Regions from separate parts of the Streptomyces sp. HUAS MS02 genome, predicted to be linked through region 2. Evidence: riboswitches for the same ligand, from Rfam matches in the RefSeq annotation. Region 2 holds a riboswitch; each other region holds the start of a gene.
The links. Region 2 has a riboswitch for cyclic di-AMP ahead of ACZ9QC_RS22260 (M23 family metallopeptidase). Riboswitches for the same ligand answer to the same signal wherever they lie in the genome.

Region 1 (6,465 bases), 3.2 Mb from region 2:
CATCTTCCCAAGGCGGGGTGGAATCCGGCGGAGCGTGGCCTCCCAGACTTTCCGCTTCGGGTGAACTGCCGCAGCGGCCCGAAGTGCGCCTCGATCGGCTTGACCCAGGACGCGGTCGGCGTGAAGAACAGCTGGACGCGGTTCTTCCTCGCCCAGCGGCGGACCGTCTCACCCTTGTGGGCGGACAGGTTGTCCAAGAAGACGTGGATGGGGCGCCGTCCGGTCGGGCGGCCCGGATCGACCTGAGCGCTGCCAGTGTTCGCGGCACCCTTCTTCCGGCGGTTGATGCCCCAGAGCGTGTCGTCGCCGACCGAATAGCAGCCGTGGAAGTACCGGACTCCGTGGGTGCGGTGCAGCAGGAGGGGACGGCCTCCCGCCCACCGAGGGTCCAGGCAGGCCAGGCCGATCTCGTTGAACCGATGGATCGCATCGCGCACGGTGTCCTCGTCGGCCTGCACCAGCTGGGCGATCACCGGGAACCGGTTCCCGCCGGCGGACGTCAGTTGCATCATCGCGTGTCGGAAGCGCACCGAACTGCTGCTGCCCCGGCACACGATCTGCTGCAGCTTCTGCCCCTCCTGGTCGGTCAACCTGCGCACGCGGACAGGCTCAGCCACCGCACCCCAGCACTCGGATCGGACATACCGCACATCCGTCCGCCCCGCCCACCAACCCGGCGAACCAATGTGGACAGAGCACCAGAGCGTCTGAACCGATCCCGGGGCGCTCGCCGTACTACTGACGGAGCGTCCGGTCCAGGTTTCGCGCCGTCCGGACGGCCTACTGCGATCGACCCATCGGCCCATACGTCGTGAGGACCTGTCAAGTTGCGCAACACGCCTGGTACCGGGCCGGAATGCACCATTCCGGTGCTGGTGCGGACCTCCTCGACCGCCTGGACACAACAGCCGAAAAGGGTCTGTCCACCCGAACGGGCGAGTGGTGAGTAAGACCACAAATCCACGGTTCCGTTGGGATTTTCGGACTTCAGTGCGTCAAGATCCCTTCCTGACGACAAGCCCCCGCCGCAGCGGCGGGGCGATCCGGGTGGACGCCGAGTCCTGCCGCCGCCCGGATGACCGGTCGACAGAAGTGCATCGGCAGGAGTGGAGGACCCAAGCACGACGGGTCGCCGGAACGGTCAAGCCATGACCGCGCCGAGCAGCCCTTGGGGTGAAGCCGCGTCAGCGGCCGGGCAACTTCGCCAGCCCGAATCCGACAGGTCATCCTTCACAGGCGGCTGACGAAGGGTTGCGCATGACTGCGCTGAATCGTGTCCCGTCGCTGTTGACCCGGGCCGGCACGGCCTCGGCTCTGACCATCGCCGCTGTCAGCGGCAGCATCGTGGTCCCGGGCGTCGCAGCCGACGCCGAGGCCGCCACGGTGGCGTCGAAGGCACTCAAGGTCGCGGCTTCCAAGAAGGGCTCCCCTTACAAGTACGGCGCCACGGGCCCGAGCAGGTTCGACTGCTCAGGGCTGACGCTCTACTCGTTCAAGAAGGCGGGCAAGAAGCTGCCCCGTACTGCTCAGCAGCAGTACAACAAGACGAAGCACATCTCCGCGAGCAGCCGCAAGCTCGGAGACCTCGTCTTCTTCCACTCGGGCTCGAACGTCTATCACGTCGGTATCTACGCGGGGAAGGGAAAGATCTGGCACTCGCCGAAGACGGGTGACGTCGTCCGGCTGCAGAAGCTCTGGACGAAGAACGTCTGGTACGGCCGGGTCCGCTGACCCACGTGGGGGCGGCGGGGAGCTCCGCCGCCCCCACGGGCGTGCGACCGGCGGTTTTGGATACCCGTTCGACCATGGCCGACGAACGCACCCGCCCCGCACGCAACGAGACCCCACTCGAACGCGCCGACCGCAATTTCTCCGAACTGCTGCAGGAACTGCGCGTCACCCAGACCGGGGTGCAGATCCTCTTCGCCTTCCTGCTGACGCTGGCCTTCACCCCGCGCTTTCCGGACCTGGACTCCGTCCAGCGCGCCACGTACGTCATCACCCTGCTGCTCTCGGTCCTCGCGGCGACGCTCTTCACCGCCCCGGCCGCCCTGCACCGCTCGCTCTTCCAGCAGAACGCCAAGCCCGTCATCGTCCAGGTCTCGTCGAGGCTGGCCACCGCGGGCCTGATCGTGCTGATGCCGGCCTTCACCGGATCCGTCCTGCTCGTCGTGGACGTGACGCTCGGCCGGACTGCCGGGATCGCCGCCGGGGCCGGCACCCTCCTCGTGTGCCTGAGCCTGTGGGCCGTCCTCCCGAAGCTGGTGGGCCGTGTCTCCGACCGCTACGGCTCGACTCCGACCACGCCCGCACGTCCCCCCGCGCCCGCACCGTCATCGAGGACGCCTCAGGGCCCGGACACGAACGCGGACACGGAAGACACGAACTGGGACGCCGTCACGTCTCCTGCGGACCGCCCGCGCTGACCGGCTGGGCCGGGACCGTCCAGGGCAGTTCGATCGCCACCGTCTTGCCGCCCTCCCGGGTGGGTCTGACGCTGAGCCTGCCCCCGCACTCGGCGGTCAGCCAGCGGATGATGACCATGCCCCGGCCGTTGTCCTGCTGGACGGCGGCCGGGAGCCGTTTCGGAAAGCGTGGATGGCTGTCGGTGACGCCGATGCGCAGCTGCTCGTCCCGGTCGAGGGCCATGTCCACGGTGAAGGTGGGCGACTGACCGAGGGTGTGCTGGACGGCGTTGGTGGCGAGCTCGGACACGATCAGGCGCACGGTGTCCGCGATGTCGGTGTCGCCCGGCAGACCCCATTCGGCGAGCACGCCGGCGACGTAGTTCCGGGCGGCGGACACCGAGGCGGGATCGCTCGGCAGAGTGACGGATGCTTCCAGGTGATCTGCCATGGCGAGGCGTCCCTTTCCCACGGGACCGGATGTCCGACAGGGAGCGGATGGTTCGACTACGGTCCCGGACTGGTGCTTCGCGCCAGACTGCCACTACCTGGGCTGTCACGGGCACGATCCACCAAGATATGCATATATCTGTCGCTCGAAGCGGTGAACTATCCGACGGCCGACCGTATTTCGGTGGGGGTTTCGTCCATCCTCTGTCGTCACCCCGACTTCGCACGCCGGGCGGAAGGAGAATCCCATGCAGTACGGTCCGGCGGTGCGCCGCCGCAAGCTCGGTGCCGAGTTGCGTGTCCTGCGCACCCGTTCCGCGCTCACCAGCATCGAGGCGGCCCACCGCGTGGGCTGGCACCAGTCCAAGGTGAGCCGGATCGAGACGGGCGCGAGCGGGGTGAAGCCCGCGGACGTACGCAAGCTCCTGGACGCGTACGGGGTCCGCGACGCCGAACTGCGGGAGCTGCTCCTGGCGCTGGCGGGCTCCGAGGACGGCGGCGGGCGGCACAACTGGTGGCACGCGTACCGGGGCGTACTGCCGCCGACGTACCGGGACTTCATCAGCCTGGAGTCGCAGGCCGGGGGGATGCGGACGCTGGAGACCTCCGTGGTGCCCGGACTGCTGCAGATTCCCGAGTACGCGCGGGCGGTGACCCGGGCCGCGGTGGAGGGGCTGGAAGACGACAAACTCGACGCGCTCGTGGAGGTGCGGCTCGCGCGGCAGGAAGTGCTGCGCGCGAACCCGCCGCTGAAGCTGAGCGCCGTGCTCGACGAGGGCGTTCTCCGACGTGAGGTGGGCGGTCCCGAGATCATGGCCCGGCAACTGGGCCGGCTGGTCGAGGCGGCCCGGCTGCCTCAGGTGCGACTGCAGGTGCTGCCGTTCACTGCCGGGGCGCACATCGGCGTCACGGGCCCTTTCGTAATTTTCTCATTTCGGAGCACATCTGATCTGGACGTGGTTGTTCTCGACCACTTGACGAGTAGCCTCTACCTCGAACGGAAAGAAGACCTCAAGGCGTATGTCGAGGCCTTCAACGCCCTTCAGATCCACGCCCTTTCGCCCGAGGACTCGTTGGATTACATCGCCGGGTTAGCCGCCGGCGCGTAAGGAGGCACCATGTCCGCACTGCCTCGGAACGTACCCACCAGTACCGAACTGCACGGAGTGCGATGGCTGCGCAGCAGTCGCAGCACGGGGATGAACAACTGCGTGGAGACGGCCCGTCCCACGTCCGGCCGCTGGGCCGGCCTGGTGGCCGTACGCGATTCGAAGAACACGGCGGGGCCCGCCCTGCTGTTCGACCCCGACGCCTGGGAGGGATTCATCACCACGCTTCGGTGACCACCGCCGACGGCGTGCGCACTTCCGCTTACGGCGACGCTCGGCCCTGACGCCGACTCACGGCCGCGTATCGCCGATGATCCCCACGGCTCGGTCGATCTGCTCCCGCGTGAGATCCGCGCGGGCGGTCAGCCGCAGCCGCGAAACGCCGTCCGGTACGGACGGTGGACGGAAACAGCCGACGGCGAGACCCGCCGCACGGCAGTCCGCCGCCCACCGCACCGCCTGATCCGGCGACGGCGCGCGTACGGAGACCACGGCGGCGTCGGGCCGCACCGCTTCATGGCCCGACGCCGTCAGCCGTGTGTGCAGCTCCCGGGCCACCTCGCGGGCCCGCGCGGCGCGCTCGGGCTCACGGCGCAGCAGCCGGAGCGCGGCGAGCGCCGCTCCGGTCGCCGCGGGGGCGAGGCCCGTGTCGAAGATGAACGTCCGGGCCGCGTTGACCAGGTGGTCGATGACCTTCGCGGGGCCGAGCACCGCACCGCCCTGGCTGCCCAGCGACTTCGACAGCGTGACCGTCACGACCACGTCGGGGGCGCCCGCGAGCCCCGCCGCGTACGGCGCGCCCCGGCCGCCGTCGCCGAGGACACCGAGGCCGTGCGCGTCGTCCACCACGAGCCCGGCGCCGAACTCACGGCAGGCAGCGGCCAGTCCGGTCAGCGGGGCGGCGTCGCCGTCCACGGAGAACACCGTGTCGGAGACGGCGACGGCAGGCGCCCCGCCGCCGGTGGCGAGCGCCTTGCGGACCGCCTCCGGGTCGGCGTGGGCCACGACCTGGGTGGTGCCCCGGGCCAACCGGCAGCCGTCGATGAGGGAGGCGTGGTTGCCCGCGTCCGAGACGATCAGCGAGCCGTGCGGGGCGAGCGCGGTGACGGCGGCGAGGTTGGCCGCGTAACCGGAGGAGAAGACGAGGGCGGCCTCGAAACCGCAGAAGTCGGCGAGTTCCCGCTCCAGCTCACCGTGCAGCTCGGTGGTGCCGGTGACGAGCCGGGAGCCGGTGGCGCCGGCGCCCCAGCGGCGCGCGGCCTCCGCGGCGCCCTCGGTGATCTCGGGGTGCCGGGCCAGACCCAGGTAGTCGTTGCTCGCGAGATCGAGGAGCGGCGAGTCGGCGGGGCGGGGGCGCAGGGTCCGCACCAGCCCGGCCCGGCGGCGCGCCGAGGCCTGCTCGTCGATCCAGCCGAACGCCATTGGTCCTCCGGTTTGATGTGCGGCCCGCAGCGCCGGGCCGTCGTGGACGGCTCGGCGGGGGCTTTTGTAGGCAGTGCACAGACACTAACGGCCGGACCAGCCGCCCACGATGTGGCAATACCCACACGTCGATCCCACTCTGTTGTCCGAAGCCTCCTTGGCCGGGAGCGGTCCCGTAGGACAGGATCGGCTCTCATGGACCTGCTGAACACGCTGGTGGACAAGGGGCTCCGGCGAGAGCCGCTGAGCCGTGCCGAGGCGCTCGCCGTTCTCGGCACCTCCGACGACGAGCTGTTGGACGTGGTGGCCGCGGCCGGGAAGGTACGCCGGCACTGGTTCGGGCGCCGGGTGAAACTGAACTACCTGGTGAACCTCAAGTCGGGCCTGTGCCCCGAGGACTGTTCCTACTGCTCGCAGCGGCTCGGCTCGACGGCCGGCATCCTCAAGTACACCTGGCTCAAGCCGCACGAGGCCTCCGAGGCCGCCGCGGCCGGGCTCGCCGGGGGCGCCAAGCGGGTCTGTCTGGTGGCCTCCGGGCGCGGCCCGACCGACCGGGACGTGGACCGGGTCTCGGACACCATCAAGGCGATCAAGGACGGCAACGAGGGCGTCGAGGTGTGCGCCTGTCTCGGTCTGCTCTCCGACGGCCAGGCGGAACGTCTGCGGGAGGCGGGCGCCGACGCCTACAACCACAACCTGAACACGTCCGAGGCGACGTACGGCGAGATCACGACGACGCACACGTACGCCGACCGGGTGGACACGGTCCAGAAGGCGCACGCGGCCGGTCTGTCGGCCTGCTCGGGGCTGATCGCGGGCATGGGCGAGAGCGACGAGGACCTGGTCGACGTGGTCTTCTCGCTGCGCGAACTGGACCCGGACTCGGTGCCGGTGAACTTCCTGATCCCGTTCGAGGGCACCCCGCTGGCCAAGGAGTGGAACCTGACCCCGCAGCGCTGTCTGCGGATCCTGGCGATGGTGCGGTTCGTCTGCCCGGACATCGAGGTACGGATCGCCGGCGGCCGCGAGGTCCATCTGCGCACGATGCAGCCGCTCGCCCTGCACCTGGCCAACTCGAT
Region 2 (6,465 bases):
ACGCCGAGCAGATGCTGGAAGTACTCACCGCCCACCCCGATTTCGAGAACACCCGGGCCGACGGCGGGTTCGCGCCACGTCCCGGCTTCCGGCCGCTGACCCGTTTCGAGGGGCAGGGACTGGACAAGGGTCATGTGGTGAACGATCTGCTCTTCCGCCGCGTACAGCAGCGTGAGCAGGAGCGGAATCCGAAGCGGAAGCAGGACCAGGAGCAGAAGCAGCAGTCCGAACTGCCCCCCACAGGCGCCTGACGACTTGCCTTCACCGCCCGGCGGGGCGTACCACGCGCCGTCGCGGGCGGCGCCCGTCCCTCGTTAGGGTCAATGCAATGGCCACCAGTTCCCCCTACCCGACGCACCCCAGCGGCTCCACCGGTGGGTACGCGTTCAGGCCCACTCGCTGGTGGCAACGGAAGAGCGTCAGATACGGGGCGCTGATAGCACTGCTCGCGGTCTCCGGGCTCGTCATCCTCGCGCTCGTCCGGGAACAGACCGGCACGGAGGGGTTCCTCGTCGGGCTCGGGCTCGCGGTGCTGCCCGTACCTCTGCTGATGGCGGCGTTCCGGTGGCTGGACCGGGTGGAGCCCGGGCCCTGGCGGAACCTGGTGTTCGCGTTCGCCTGGGGGGCGTGCGCGGCGGCGCTGATAGCCATCGTGGCGAACAGCTTCGCGACGCGGTGGATAGCGACGGCCACGGCCGATCCCTCGCACGCCGACACCCTGGGCGCCACCGTCATAGCTCCCGTCGTCGAGGAGACCGCCAAGGCCGCCGCCGTCTTACTCGTGTTCCTGTTCAGGAGACGGGACTTCACCGGGGTCGTGGACGGGGTGGTGATCGCGGGGTTCACCGCGACGGGGTTCGCCTTCACCGAGAACATCCTGTACCTGGGGACCGCGTTCGGGACGGACCAGCTCAGCGGGGGAAGCGGTCTCGCGTCGGTCACCGCGGCCACGTTCTTCGTACGGGTGATCATGTCGCCGTTCGCGCATCCCCTGTTCACCGTGCTGACGGGGATCGGGTTCGGGGTGGCGGCGTACTCCGCGGAGAGGCAGCGGGCGCGGCGGGTGCTCGTACCGGCGGGCGGGCTGCTGCTCGCCATGGGGATGCACTCGGTCTGGAACGGGTCGGCGACGTTCGGGGAGTACGGGTTCTTCGCCGTGTACGCCGGGTTCATGGTGCCGGCGTTCGGGCTGCTGACGTGGTGGGTGATCTGGGCCCGGCAGCGGGAGCTGCGGACCGTGCGGGAGGCGTTGCCGACGTATGCGGCCGCGGGGTGGCTGACGCCGGTCGAGCCGTATGTGCTGGGGTCGATGCGGGGGCGGCGGGTGGCGCGGGAGTACGCGGCGCACCACTTCGGGAAGGCGGGGGCCCGGTCGATCGCGGAGTACGAGGTGTACGCGACGAAGCTGGCCTTCCACCGGTATCGAGGGTTGCGGGGGCGGGCCGGGGGTGACTTCGCGCTGCGGGAGCGGGAGTTGCTGTTCGAGCTGTGGCGCAGGCGGGAGCTGGCTCGGCCGGCCATGGGGTACGCGGGGCGGGAGGTGGGGGCGAAGTACGGGTACGGCCATGGGTACGGGTACGGCCATGAGTGCGGGGCGTACGGGACGTACGGGCAGCCTGTGGGGTGTGGGGCGTATGGGGCATATGGGGTGACGGCGTACCCCGCGTACAACCCCTACCGGTACTAGCGCGTTGCTGGGCTGAGAGCGGGTGGGGGCCTCGATCAGGGCTCGGGCCTGGATCGGCTGCGGGGCCGGAGCTCCGGGCGGGACGCGTTTCCGTCTGCGGCCCCCGGTGGCGCAGAACAGGACAGCTGCCAACCTCCCGGCGCCACGGCCGAGCCGCCTCCCGCTTCGCCCCTCGGCTCTGCCTTCGCCTGACTACGCCGAAGCCTCCGTCAGTTGGTTCAGTTCTTCGGGGGTGAGGGTGAGGTCCGCTACGGCCAGGAGGGCGGGGAGTTGGTCCAGGGAGCGGGCGGAGGCGATGGGGGCCGTGACGGTCGGCTGGGCGGACAGCCAGGCCAGGGCGACCGTGGCGTGGGCCGCGCCTCGGGACGTGGCGATGTCGTCCAGGGCCGCGAGGACGCGCGGGCCGGCCGGGGTGTCGAGGTAGGCGCCGGCGCCTGCCGCCCGGGGGCTGTCGACCGTCGTGCCGGGGCGGTACTTGCCCGTGAGGAAGCCCTTGGCGAGGGCGAAGTACGGGACGGCGGAGAGGCCGGAGTCGACGGCGAGGGACTGGAGGGCGCCCTCGTAGGTGTCCCGGGAGACCAGGTTGTAGTGGGGCTGCAGCGCCACATAGCGCGCCAGGCCCTCGGCGGCCGAGAAGTCCAGGGATGCCTTCAGCCGTTCGGGAGTGATGTTGGACGCGGCTATCGCGCGGACCTTGCCGGCCTTCACCAGGTCGTCGAGGGCGGTGATGATCTCCTCGACGGGGACCTCGGGCCTGTCGAAGTGGGTGTAGTAGAGGTCGATGTGGTCCGTGCCGAGGCGGGCCAGGGACGCGTCGGCGGCGGCCTTGATGTTGGCCGCCGTCATCCCCTGGTACTCGGGGTGCTGGCTCACCTTGGTCGCGATGACCACGTCGTCGCGGTTGCCGCGACTCTTGACCCACTTGCCGATGATCCGCTCGGACTCACCGCCCTCGTTGCCCTCGGCCCAGGCCGAGTAGGAGTCGGCGGTGTCGACGAAGTTGCCCCCCGCAGCCGCGTACGCGTCGAGGACGGCGAAGGACCCCGCCTCGTCCGCGGTCCAGCCGAAGACGTTGCCGCCGAGGGCGAGCGGGAAGACCTCGATGCCGGATGTGCCCAGCTTGCGAAGAGAAGTCATGTCCTACTCAACGACCGGACCGGACGCCCACATTCCTCACCGACTTCCCCATCGTTTCCCCATCGACGAACGCCGCGTGGGCACATGGGCCCACGCGGCGTCGCTGTCCGGGGTTGGTGCTGTCGGCCGTTACGGGTTGAGGCCCTTGCTGCGGAGCCAGGCCGCCGGGTCGATGCCGGTGGTGGAGCCGCCGGGGTGGACCTCCATGTGGAGGTGGGCGCCCGTGACGTTGCCGGTGGCGCCGACGCGGCCGATGACGTCGCCGGTGGCGACCTTCTGGCCGACGCTCACGCCGATGGAGGACTGGTGGGCGTACCAGATCTCGGTGCCGTCATCGAGGGTGAGGACGGTCTTGTAGCCGTAGGAGCCCTCGTAGCCGGCCTGCGTGATGGTGCCGCTGCCTACGGCCTTGATCAGGGTGCCGGTGGGGGCCGCGAAGTCGAGGCCGGTGTGGTAGCCGGAGGACCAGTACGGGCCGGCCTGACCGAAGCTGGAGGTGAGGGTGTACGAGGAGGTGGGCAGCGTGAACTGCTTGGCCAGGGCGGCGAGACGCTCGGCTTCCTTCTTCGCCGCGGCCTCCTCCTCCGCCTTCTTCTTGGCGGCGGCCTCCTTGGCCTCGGCTTCCTTCTTCTCCTTGGCGGCCTGCTCGGCGGCCTGCTCCGCGGCGGCGGTCTGCGCGGCCTCGGCGGCGGCCTTGTCGAAGGCGTCCTGCTGGGACTCGGCCTGCGCCATGATGCGGGCGCGCAGCGCCTCACCGGCGTCCGCGGTGCCCTGCTCGGTGTCGGCGGCGATCAGCCCCGCGTTGCTGAGGGGGGAGGTGGAACCCTGGGGCTCCGGCTCGTCGGCCTCGTCCTCGAAGACCGAGCCGACGTTCGGCATGTCGGGCATCGATATGGAGACGGGGGCCTTGCCGGATTGCGCGCTCGCCATCCCGGCACCGCTGACGGCGGCTATGACACCGACGCCGAGGACCGTGGAGCTGCGGGCCAGACCGTTACGGGCGAGTACGCCGGTCTTCTTGGCGACGCGGTGCCGACCGCGAACGGGACGAAGCGAATCCTCACTGGGATTCCACTCCTGCCAGGGGCCCTCGTTGTCACTGTTGTAGCTGCCGTAGCCGAACGTCTGGCTCTCGCCGTCACGTTGGGCCGGCACGAACGGGGCTTCGGTCGCGGACCGGTTCGACGCCACGTGGGCGTACTCCTTCCTTCCTTCTCGCCTACCGGGTTAGCTGACGGGTTCGGAGCAGGAAGGTCTCCTACGCGCGTAAACCGGTCGTGCGTACTGCCACGGCGGTTTCCGTGCGATTCACCCCAGGGTTGGTGGTTCCCCGGTTCCCTTGCGGGATTCGGCGCGTGAGCACGGAGCCGTCTCTTGTGACGGCTGGGACGACCGCGCTGCGTTATCGAACGTTAATAGACGCGAGTACTCCATTCCAAGCTGTTCCGAATGATCGTTCCGCTCTTCGCGCAGGACTTTACGGGTCATGAGGGGCCGAAAACGGGCGAGTTGACCTTGACTCGCGAGTAACAGTTGCTCTGACGTGACGTCAGTTGTTATACGGAGAACGGTGGAGCGGCCACGCTCGGTGACATCTCCACCCCGCGAACGCCGGACGACCACACCTACGGACGTCGGACGACCACACCTCACGAACATCGGACGACCAGATTTCACGGGCGGCGGATCGCCAGGAGGGCCATGTCGTCCGTGGTGCGGTCGCCCGTGTGCCGGCGCACCTCCTCCGCGAGCGTCGTCAGCAGGGCGCCCGGTGCGGTGAAGACACGGCCCGAGAGGCGCGCGGCCGGGTCGTAGAAGACACCGTGCGCGTCGCGCGCCTCGGACAGGCCGTCGGTGTAGAAGAGCAGCGTGGCCCCGGGCGGGAACCCGGTCTCCTCCGCGCGGTCCGGCCAGGCGCCCAGGTCGTCCATGCCGAGCGGCAGCGCGGGCCGCGGGGCGTCCAGGGTGCACATCGTGCCGTCGGCGTGCAGCAGCAGGGGCGAGGGGTGGCCCCGGTTGACGATCCGGGCGCGGCCCGCGCCGTGCGGGAACTCCGCGAGCACGGCCGTCACGAACCCCTCGTACTCCACCGCCTCGTCCCTCCGCGCGGCCTCCCGCCGCGTCCCCTCCCGGGCCAGCGCCCGTTCCAGCCGCTGGGCCACCGCTTCGAGCGTCGCCTCCTGCTCGGCCGCCTCCCGGAACGCCCCGATCAGCACCGCCACCGCGGACACCGCCCCCAGCCCCTTGCCGCGTACGTCGCCGACGAAGAGCCGTACGCCGTGGGGCGAGTCCTGCACCGCGTACAGATCGCCGCCGATCGACGCCCCGGCCTGCGCGGCCTCGTACCGGGCGGCGATCTCCAGCCCGCCGATCCGCTCCTGCGGCACCGGAAGCACGGCCCGCTGCGCCGCCTCGGCGATCTCCCGGGCGGTGGCGAGCCGGGCGTCGCTGCGGCGTGCGAGGCGGTTGATCAGTACGGCCAGTACGGCGACGGTGGTCACCGTGACGATCTCGGTGATCGCGTCCTCGGGGCCGGCGTCGTCGTAGTAGAGCCGTACGACGGTGATGCCGACCACCGACGCAGCGCCGATGACCACCGTGCCGCGCAGCGAGAAGAGCGGGGCCGCCACCAGGGGCGCGGCGGTGAAGAAGGGGACCGCGGTGAACTCGCGCGGCGTGAAGTGGTCGTAGAAGAGGCCGACGGCGATCAGCAGCACGGGAAGAACACGGGCGAGCGTACGGGCGTACGAGAACCGCCGCCCGCCCGGCTTCCGCATACCCTCCGCGCCCTCTCGCTGCCCCACGGCTACAGGGTTTCCGGGGACGGACGACGCGGCGAGTCGGCGGGGCCGAGTGGGCTAGCGGGGGAGACGGGGGGGTGGAGGGACGCGGAGGGCGGACGGGTTCAGCCCATCGGGAGGCCGGGCGCGCCCAGCCATCGGGAGGCCGGGAGGTGCTCAGCCCATCAGGAGGGCGGGCGGGTCGGTCGAGGCCGTCGGGAAGCCGGACGAGGCTCAGCCCGCCGAGAGGCCGGTCAGTCCTGTCGCGCCCGTCAGCTCGTGCAGGGGGAGGGTGTGCTGGGTCTGGAGGACCTTGGCGCGCAGGTAGCGGACGTTGTGGGCGGTGGTGAAGACGCCCGTGGGCACGCGGTCTCGCACGGCCACACCGAGGTCGCGCAACTGCTGCGCCTTGTCGGGGTTGTTGGAGAGCAGGTCCAGCTCGTCGATGCCGAGGGCACCCAGCATCTGGGCCGCCGCCGTGTAGTCGCGGGCGTCCTCCGGCAGCCCGAGCGCCGCGTTCGCCTCGTAGGTGTCGAGGCCCTGGTCCTGGAGGGCGTACGCGTCGAGCTTGTTGTAGAGGCCGATGCCCCGGCCCTCCTGGCGGAGGTACAGGAGGACACCGCCGCGGTCGGCGATCCGCTCCACCGCCTCGCGCAGCTGCGGACCGCAGTCGCAGCGGGCCGAGCCGAACACGTCGCCGGTCAGGCACTCGGAGTGCAGCCGGACCAGCGGGGCCGTGCCGGGGGCGGGGTCGCCGAGGACGACCGCCAGGTGCTCCCGGCCGTCGACGAGGTCGTGGAAGGTGACCAGTTCGGCGTCGACGCCGTAGCCGTCGTGGAAGCGCAGCGGTACCCGGACGCG
Region 3 (6,465 bases), 4.1 Mb from region 2:
CGCTGTGCCTCGGGCCGACCATCGGAGAGACGCCATGAGCGACCTGGAAGAGAAGTTCCCCCGCGCCCTGTGGGTGCGGCTCATCATCTACATCGCGGTCGGCCATGTCTTCGCGGCCTTCATCTATCTGCTGTTCGAGGTGGGCGCCAACCAGTAGCGACAGGTCCCGGTCGGGCGGTCCTGGTGCGAGCGACGCCCCTTTCGCAACAGGCCCTAGTCGAGCAGGCGCTCGCGCAGGCGCTCCCGGGTTTTCGGGGTGACCTTCAGGCCCTGCTCCAGATACGTGTCCACGTCCCCCCAGGTCTCCTCGACGGTGTCGAAGGCCTCCTGGAGATACTCGGCGCGGGCGTCGAAGAGCGGGCTCAGCAGCTCCATGACCTCCGGGGAGTAGGCGCTCGCCGCGCTGCTGCTGCGGTGCACCTTGTAGCGGCGGTGCTTGGCGTTCGACTCCAGGTAGTCGGCGACGATGGCCTCGCGTTCCACACCGAGGGCGAGCAGCGTGATGGCGACGGAGAGGCCCGCGCGGTCCTTGCCCGCCGCGCAGTGCATCAGCGCGGGCACGCTGTCCTCGGCCAGCGCGTGCAGCACCCGGGAGTGCTCGGCCGTGCGGTCCTTGATGATCCGCCGGTAGGAGGCGATCATCCGGCCGGCCGCCTTGCCGTCGTCCAGCAGCTCCCGCAGCTGGTCGAGGTCGCCGTCGCGGACCATCCTCCAGAACTCGGCGCCGTCCGCCGGGTCGCTCAGCGGCAGGTTCACATTGAGGACGCCGGGCAGCTCGACGTCCGGGCCCTCCAGCTTCTGGTCGGCCGCGTTGCGGAAGTCGAAGATCGTGTGCAGGCCCAGGGAGGCCAGGAACGCGGCGTCCTCGTCGGTCGCGTGCGCCAGGTGGCCGCTGCGGAACAGCACCCCGTGACGCACCCGACGGCCGTCCACGGTCGGCAGGCCACCCACGTCGCGGAAATTACGCACTCCGGTCAGCTCGGGCTCGGTCGACGGGATCTGCTGCGTCACTGGGGCTCCCTCCCATCCGGCCGTCCGCGCGGTGCGCCGACGGCCGCGCACTCGGCATCGAGGCGCGCACTCGACGATACGACACGGGTGCGTACGCCAATGAGTTGTCCACAGCCGGGCGCGGGAGCCCCGAGCAGCTGTCCACAGGCCGCTGCGCCGACGTCACGGCGGTTGTCCACAGGCGCCGTCGAGCGCCGTCGGCGACCTGCGATGATGTCGGAACCCGATCGCACCTGTTCGAATCTGTGGGGACTTGATGTTGGACATCGGAACTGACGGCCGGACCTGGCTTCTCAGCGGACCTGGGAGCAGCTATGCCCTGCGGCTCACCGAGAACGACGAGTTGCTGCACCTGCACTGGGGTCCCCGGATCGCCCTCGCGGACGCCGAGGAGTTGGCCGCACGGCAGCGGTTGCCGTACTGGCCCTTCGAGGCCCCGGTCGACGGACACGAGGAGTACCCCGTCGAGGGCGGACCTCGCTTCACCCGCCCCGCGCTCTCCGTGCGCACGGACAAGCGGCGCGGCACCGAGTGGACCTTCCAGGAGTACGAGGCCGACGGCGACGAGCTGCGGCTGCGCTTCACCGACGACGGACTGCGGATCACCCTGCACTACCGGATGCGCGACGACGTGGTCGAGCGCTGGGTGACCCTCGTCAACGAGGGCCCTGCTGCGGAGCTGCTGCGGGCCGACTCGGCGACCTGGACGCTGCCTCGGCGCGAGGAGGACACCTGGCGCCTCTCCCAGCTGCACGGGCGGTGGGCGGCCGAGTCCCGGCTCGTGCGCGCCGACCTCACCTACGGCGAGAAGGTCATCGGCAGCCGGCGCGGACACACCGGACACCAGCACCTGCCCTGGGTCGCCCTGGACACCGACGCCAGCGAGGAGCGCGGCGAGGTCTACGGCTGCGCCCTGGGCTGGTCGGGTTCCTGGCGGATCGCGGTGGCCCAGCTCCCGGACGCCCGTGTGCAGATCACCGGCGGCGCCGGCCACGACGAGTCCGGACTGCTGCTGCTGGAGACGGGCGGGACGTTCACCACGCCCGTCTTCGCCGGCCTGTGGAGCGACGGCGGCTACGGCGGGGCGAGCCGCGCCTGGCACGCGTACCAGCGGGCGTATGTCATCCCGGACGCGGACCGGGACCGGCCGGTGCTCTTCAATTCCTGGGAGGCCACGGAGTTCGACATCTCCGAGGAACAGCAGGGGGCGCTCGCACGGCGGGCCGCCGCGATCGGGGTCGAGTTGTTCGTCGTGGACGACGGCTGGTTCGGGGCGCGGACCAGCGACCGGGCCGGCCTCGGCGACTGGACCCCCAATCCGGATCGTTTCCCGAAGGGCCTCAAGCCGCTCGCCGAGCAGGTGCACGCCCTCGGGATGCAGTTCGGCATCTGGGTCGAGCCGGAAATGGTCAACCCGGACAGTGAGCTGTACCGGGCGCACCCCGAATGGGCACAGTTCCAACCGGGGCGAAAGCGGACGGAACTGCGCAATCAACTCGTACTCAATCTCGCGCGCGAGGACGTCCAGGAATACCTCTGGGAACGGCTCGACACCCTCCTGTCCAGCGCCCCGATCGACTATGTGAAGTGGGACTTCAACCGCTGCTTCACCGACGCCGGCTGGCCCGGCGAGCCCTATCCGCAAAAGCTGTGGGTGGAGCACGTGCACGCCTTCTACGCCCTGCTGGACCGACTGCGGGCCGCGCATCCGGGGGTCGCGTTCGAGTCGTGCTCGGGTGGCGGCGGCCGGATCGACCTCGGGGTCATGTCGCGGACGGACCAGGTGTGGACCTCCGACAACACCGACCCGCTCGACCGGCTCGCCATCCAGCACGGCTTCAGCCAGATCCATCCGGCCCGGAGCATGGCCGCGTGGGTCACCGACAGCCCGAACAACCAGCTCAACGGGCGGGTCAGCTCGCTGCGGTTCCGGTTCGTCAGCGCGATGGCGGGTGTGCTCGGCGTGGGCGGCGACCTCACCGAGTGGAGCGAGGAGGAGCTGGCCGAGGCCCGGGAGTGGGTGGAGCTGTACAAGGAGATCCGGCCGGTCGTGCAGCGGGGCGACCTGTACCGGCTGCGGCCGCCGAGGGGAGGGCTGAGCGCCGTGGAGTACGTCCACGGTGACGAGGTGGTCGTCCTCGCGCTGCTCCAGGCCCAGCACTACGGAGAGCCGCTCGCCCCTCTCCGGCTGCGCGGGCTGGACCCGGCGGCGACGTACGAGTGCCGCGAAACGGGCGAAACGTACCGAGGTGCCGTGCTGGCGCACCACGGATTGCCGACGGGGTTGCGCGGCGACTTCGATGCGAAGGTTATCCGCCTGCGTCGCACTTGAGCTATCTGTCCGAAATGATGCCGTAATTCCAACAAGCCCTGGAATAAAGCCTACTGGGCCGTAGGTGCGTGAGCAGCGTCATATTCGTGACGTTCCGTCGCCGTCATGTCCACGTAATTCGCGCTGATTTCCAGGGAGGTTGGAATACGGGCTAGACCGGTCTTTTACGGAGCGTGATGGTGAATTGAAGTAAGGATCAGGTAGGAAGACGCACAGGAAGTCCCAATAGTTGTCTCTGTGGGCACAAGTCGCTTACGTTCGGCGTCAATCCGGACGGACGCCCAATCCTGCCGCCGACCGGAGCCTCGTACCGACCCGATCCACGGCAGGAGCGGGGGACCCACAGGAATCACCGCCTGTTCCGGTCTCCGGAACGGCTAGGGGTAAAGCCGTGCGCAAGCACGGCCGGACATCTCCAGTCCGCACCCGACAGCTCACCTCGCAGGCGCCGGAGAGGAATTCGTCATGCCCGCGAAGGGTAAGCACCGCCGTCCGAAGTCCCAGCGCTTCACCCGCTCGATCGCCGCCGCCGGGACCGGTGGCGCGGCGCTCGCGCTGCCGTTGATCGGAGCCGCAGGCGCCCACGCCGCGACCCCGAGCACCACCGTCTCCGGTGTTTCCGAGAAGGCGACCACGATCGCCGCCGAGAAGGCCGCCGCCGAGGCGGGCGCACGGATCGAGCAGGCCGAGAAGGCCGCGCAGGCGGAGAGGGCCACCACCAAGAAGGCGGCTCCCAAGACCTACTCGGTCAAGGTCGGCGACTACCTCGCGAAGATCGCGGACGAGCAGGACGTCGAGGGCGGCTGGAAGCGGCTGTACTCGGACAACCGTGAGGCGGTCGGCTCCGACCCCTCGCTCATCCACCCGGGGCTGAAGCTGACCATCGGTGAGCGGGCCGCGTCGAGCGAGACGTCGCGCTCGTCGTCCAAGCCGCAGCTGTCGCAGTCCTCGAAGCCCGCAGAGTCCTCGAAGCCCGCAGAGTCCTCGAAGTCCTCGAAGTCCTCGGGTACGGCGAAGCAGGAGTCGAAGGACACCCAGGCGTCGACCTCCACGGGCAGCGGCCAGTCGTCGTCCAACGCCTCCGGCTTCAGCCGGCCCATCCTCAGCGCGACCGTCGGTACCGCGTACAAGACCGCCGGCAGCATGTGGTCCAGCGGCTACCACACGGGCGTCGACTTCGTGGCCCCGACCGGGACCAGCCTCAAGGCCGTGGGCGCGGGCACCGTCGTCTCGGCCGGCTGGGGCGGCGCGTACGGCAACCAGGTCGTCATCAAGCTCGCCGACGGCTACTACGCCCAGTACGCCCACCTGTCCTCGATCTCCGTCTCCGCCGGCCAGTCGGTGAGCGGCGGCCAGCAGATCGGCCTCTCGGGCGCGACCGGCAACGTCACCGGACCGCACCTCCACTTCGAGATGCGCACCAGCCCCAACTACGGCTCGGACATCGACCCGCTGGCGTACCTCCGCTCGAAGGGCGTCAGCATCTGATCCACGCCGCCGCACCCGCCGAAGGCCGGACCCCATGACCGGGGTCCGGCCTTCGGCGTCACAGGTTCGAGGACTTCCGTGTGTGGAGGCTCCACCGACGGGGCCCGGGTATTCCGGGTTGACCAACACTTGACACGTGGTCTATCTCACCGTCCGTCAAGCCCTTACTACGGTCGCGTAGGTCACATCCGAAGGTGAATCATGGCCCGATGTGGCAGACGATTCGAAGGGCAGCAGAGCAATGATCGGGTCGTACGTGGCGCTGGGGGACAGCTTCACCGAGGGCGTCGGCGATCCCGGGCCCGACGGGCGGTTCGTCGGCTGGGCCGACCGGTTCGCGGTGCTTCTCGCGGACCGGTTGCCCGAGGGCGACTTCGACTACACCAACCTGGCCGTGCGGGGGAAGCTCCTCGACCAGATCGTGGAGGACCAGGTGCCGAGGGCGTTGGAGCTCGCCCCCGATCTGATCTCCTTCTGCGCGGGCGGCAACGACATCATCCGGCCGGGCACCGATCCCGACGAGGTCGCGGAGCGGTTCGAACGGGCGGTCGTGAGGCTCACCTCGGCCGTCGGCACGGTCATGGTGACGACCGGGTTCGACACCCGTGACGTGCCGGTGCTGAAGCATCTGCGGGGCAAGATCGCCACGTACAACCTGCATGTCCGGGCCATCGCCGACCGGTACGGGTGCCCCGTGCTGGACCTGTGGTCGCTGAAGACGGTACAGGACCGGCGGGCCTGGGACCTGGACCGGCTGCATCTCTCCCCGGAGGGGCACACGCGGGTCGCTCTGCGGGCCGGGCAGGTGCTGGGGGTCGAGGTCCCGGCGGATCCCGATCAGCCGTGGCCGCCGTTGCCGCCGCGCGGGACGCTGGAGATGCGGCGGGACAACATCCAGTGGGCGCGGGAGTATCTGGTGCCGTGGATCGGCCGGCGGCTGCGGGGCGAGTCCTCCGGGGACCACGTGTCGGCGAAGGGGCAACTGTCGCCGGACGACATCAGGTTGCGGATCGAGACCGTGGCTTGAGAACCGGGTCCGCAGCTTGAGGGCCGCCGTGACTTGAGGACCGAGCCGTGGCCTGCGGCCTGCGATGCGCCTTTCGCCGTGGGCGGGTTGCTTCGTGGTCGGCGTCTTGTCCGTTGTGGTTGCTCGCGCGGTTCCCCGCGCCCCTTTGGGGGCGCGGGTGTTCGCCGTGTTCAGCGGGTTGCCGTCGTCAATGAGTCGGGGTCCAGGCCCAGTTCGTGGGCCAGGGCCCGGTCGGCCCATTCCTGGGCCCTGGTGCGGGAGACCGCTCCGTCGTAGGCCGTCATCTGCACCGCCAGGCCGTCCAGCAGGGCGGTGAGGCGGAGGGCGGACGCCGGGGGGTCCGGGCAGTGGAACTCCTCGGCGGCCACACCCGCCTCGATGACCTCGGTGAGAGCCGCCTTCCACTGGCGGTCCAGGTCGCGGGTGACCTCGCGCAGAGCGGGGTCGCGCAGGGACGCGGCCCACCCCTCGATCCACAGCCGCCAGCCCTTGGCCTGGCCGGTGGGGGCGTACCAGCGGACGGCCGCCCTGAGGCGGCGCAGGGCCGTGGTGCGGCGGCCCAGGAGTTTGCGGAGGTGGGCCAGGTCGTCCTCGGCGGCGTGGCGGA

Region 1: it holds a riboswitch for cyclic di-AMP, as region 2 does, so the genes downstream of both, ACZ9QC_RS36335 (C40 family peptidase) here and ACZ9QC_RS22260 (M23 family metallopeptidase) in region 2, are expected to answer to the same signal.
Region 3: it holds a riboswitch for cyclic di-AMP, as region 2 does, so the genes downstream of both, ACZ9QC_RS04780 (M23 family metallopeptidase) here and ACZ9QC_RS22260 (M23 family metallopeptidase) in region 2, are expected to answer to the same signal.

The regions. Positions count from the first base shown of each region.
Region 1 covers NZ_CM146747.1:8,400,473-8,406,937, reverse strand. The annotation lists partial or broken gene ACZ9QC_RS36340 (helix-turn-helix domain-containing protein) at 1-617, opposite strand, end outside; cyclic di-AMP (ydaO/yuaA leader) riboswitch at 1,084-1,254, shown strand; gene ACZ9QC_RS36335 (C40 family peptidase) at 1,258-1,731, shown strand; gene ACZ9QC_RS36330 (DUF6328 family protein) at 1,806-2,426, shown strand; gene ACZ9QC_RS36325 (ATP-binding protein) at 2,398-2,856, opposite strand; gene ACZ9QC_RS36320 (helix-turn-helix domain-containing protein) at 3,104-3,964, shown strand; gene ACZ9QC_RS36315 (DUF397 domain-containing protein) at 3,974-4,198, shown strand; gene ACZ9QC_RS36310 (8-amino-7-oxononanoate synthase) at 4,256-5,386, opposite strand; gene bioB (biotin synthase BioB) at 5,582-6,465, shown strand, end outside.
Region 2 covers NZ_CM146747.1:5,179,718-5,186,182, reverse strand. The annotation lists gene trmB (tRNA (guanosine(46)-N7)-methyltransferase TrmB) at 1-251, shown strand, start outside; gene ACZ9QC_RS22270 (PrsW family intramembrane metalloprotease) at 329-1,687, shown strand; gene ACZ9QC_RS22265 (aldo/keto reductase) at 1,880-2,824, opposite strand; gene ACZ9QC_RS22260 (M23 family metallopeptidase) at 2,954-4,015, opposite strand; cyclic di-AMP (ydaO/yuaA leader) riboswitch at 4,026-4,188, opposite strand; gene ACZ9QC_RS22255 (PP2C family protein-serine/threonine phosphatase) at 4,498-5,601, opposite strand; gene ACZ9QC_RS22250 (GTP cyclohydrolase II) at 5,839-6,465, opposite strand, start outside.
Region 3 covers NZ_CM146747.1:1,127,473-1,133,937, reverse strand. The annotation lists gene ACZ9QC_RS04800 (helix-turn-helix domain-containing protein) at 1-38, shown strand, start outside; gene ACZ9QC_RS04795 (DUF6126 family protein) at 35-157, shown strand; gene ACZ9QC_RS04790 (tyrosine-protein phosphatase) at 214-1,011, opposite strand; gene ACZ9QC_RS04785 (alpha-galactosidase) at 1,268-3,343, shown strand; cyclic di-AMP (ydaO/yuaA leader) riboswitch at 3,646-3,804, shown strand; gene ACZ9QC_RS04780 (M23 family metallopeptidase) at 3,809-4,831, shown strand; gene ACZ9QC_RS04775 (SGNH/GDSL hydrolase family protein) at 5,073-5,858, shown strand; gene ACZ9QC_RS04770 (TetR/AcrR family transcriptional regulator) at 6,029-6,465, opposite strand, start outside.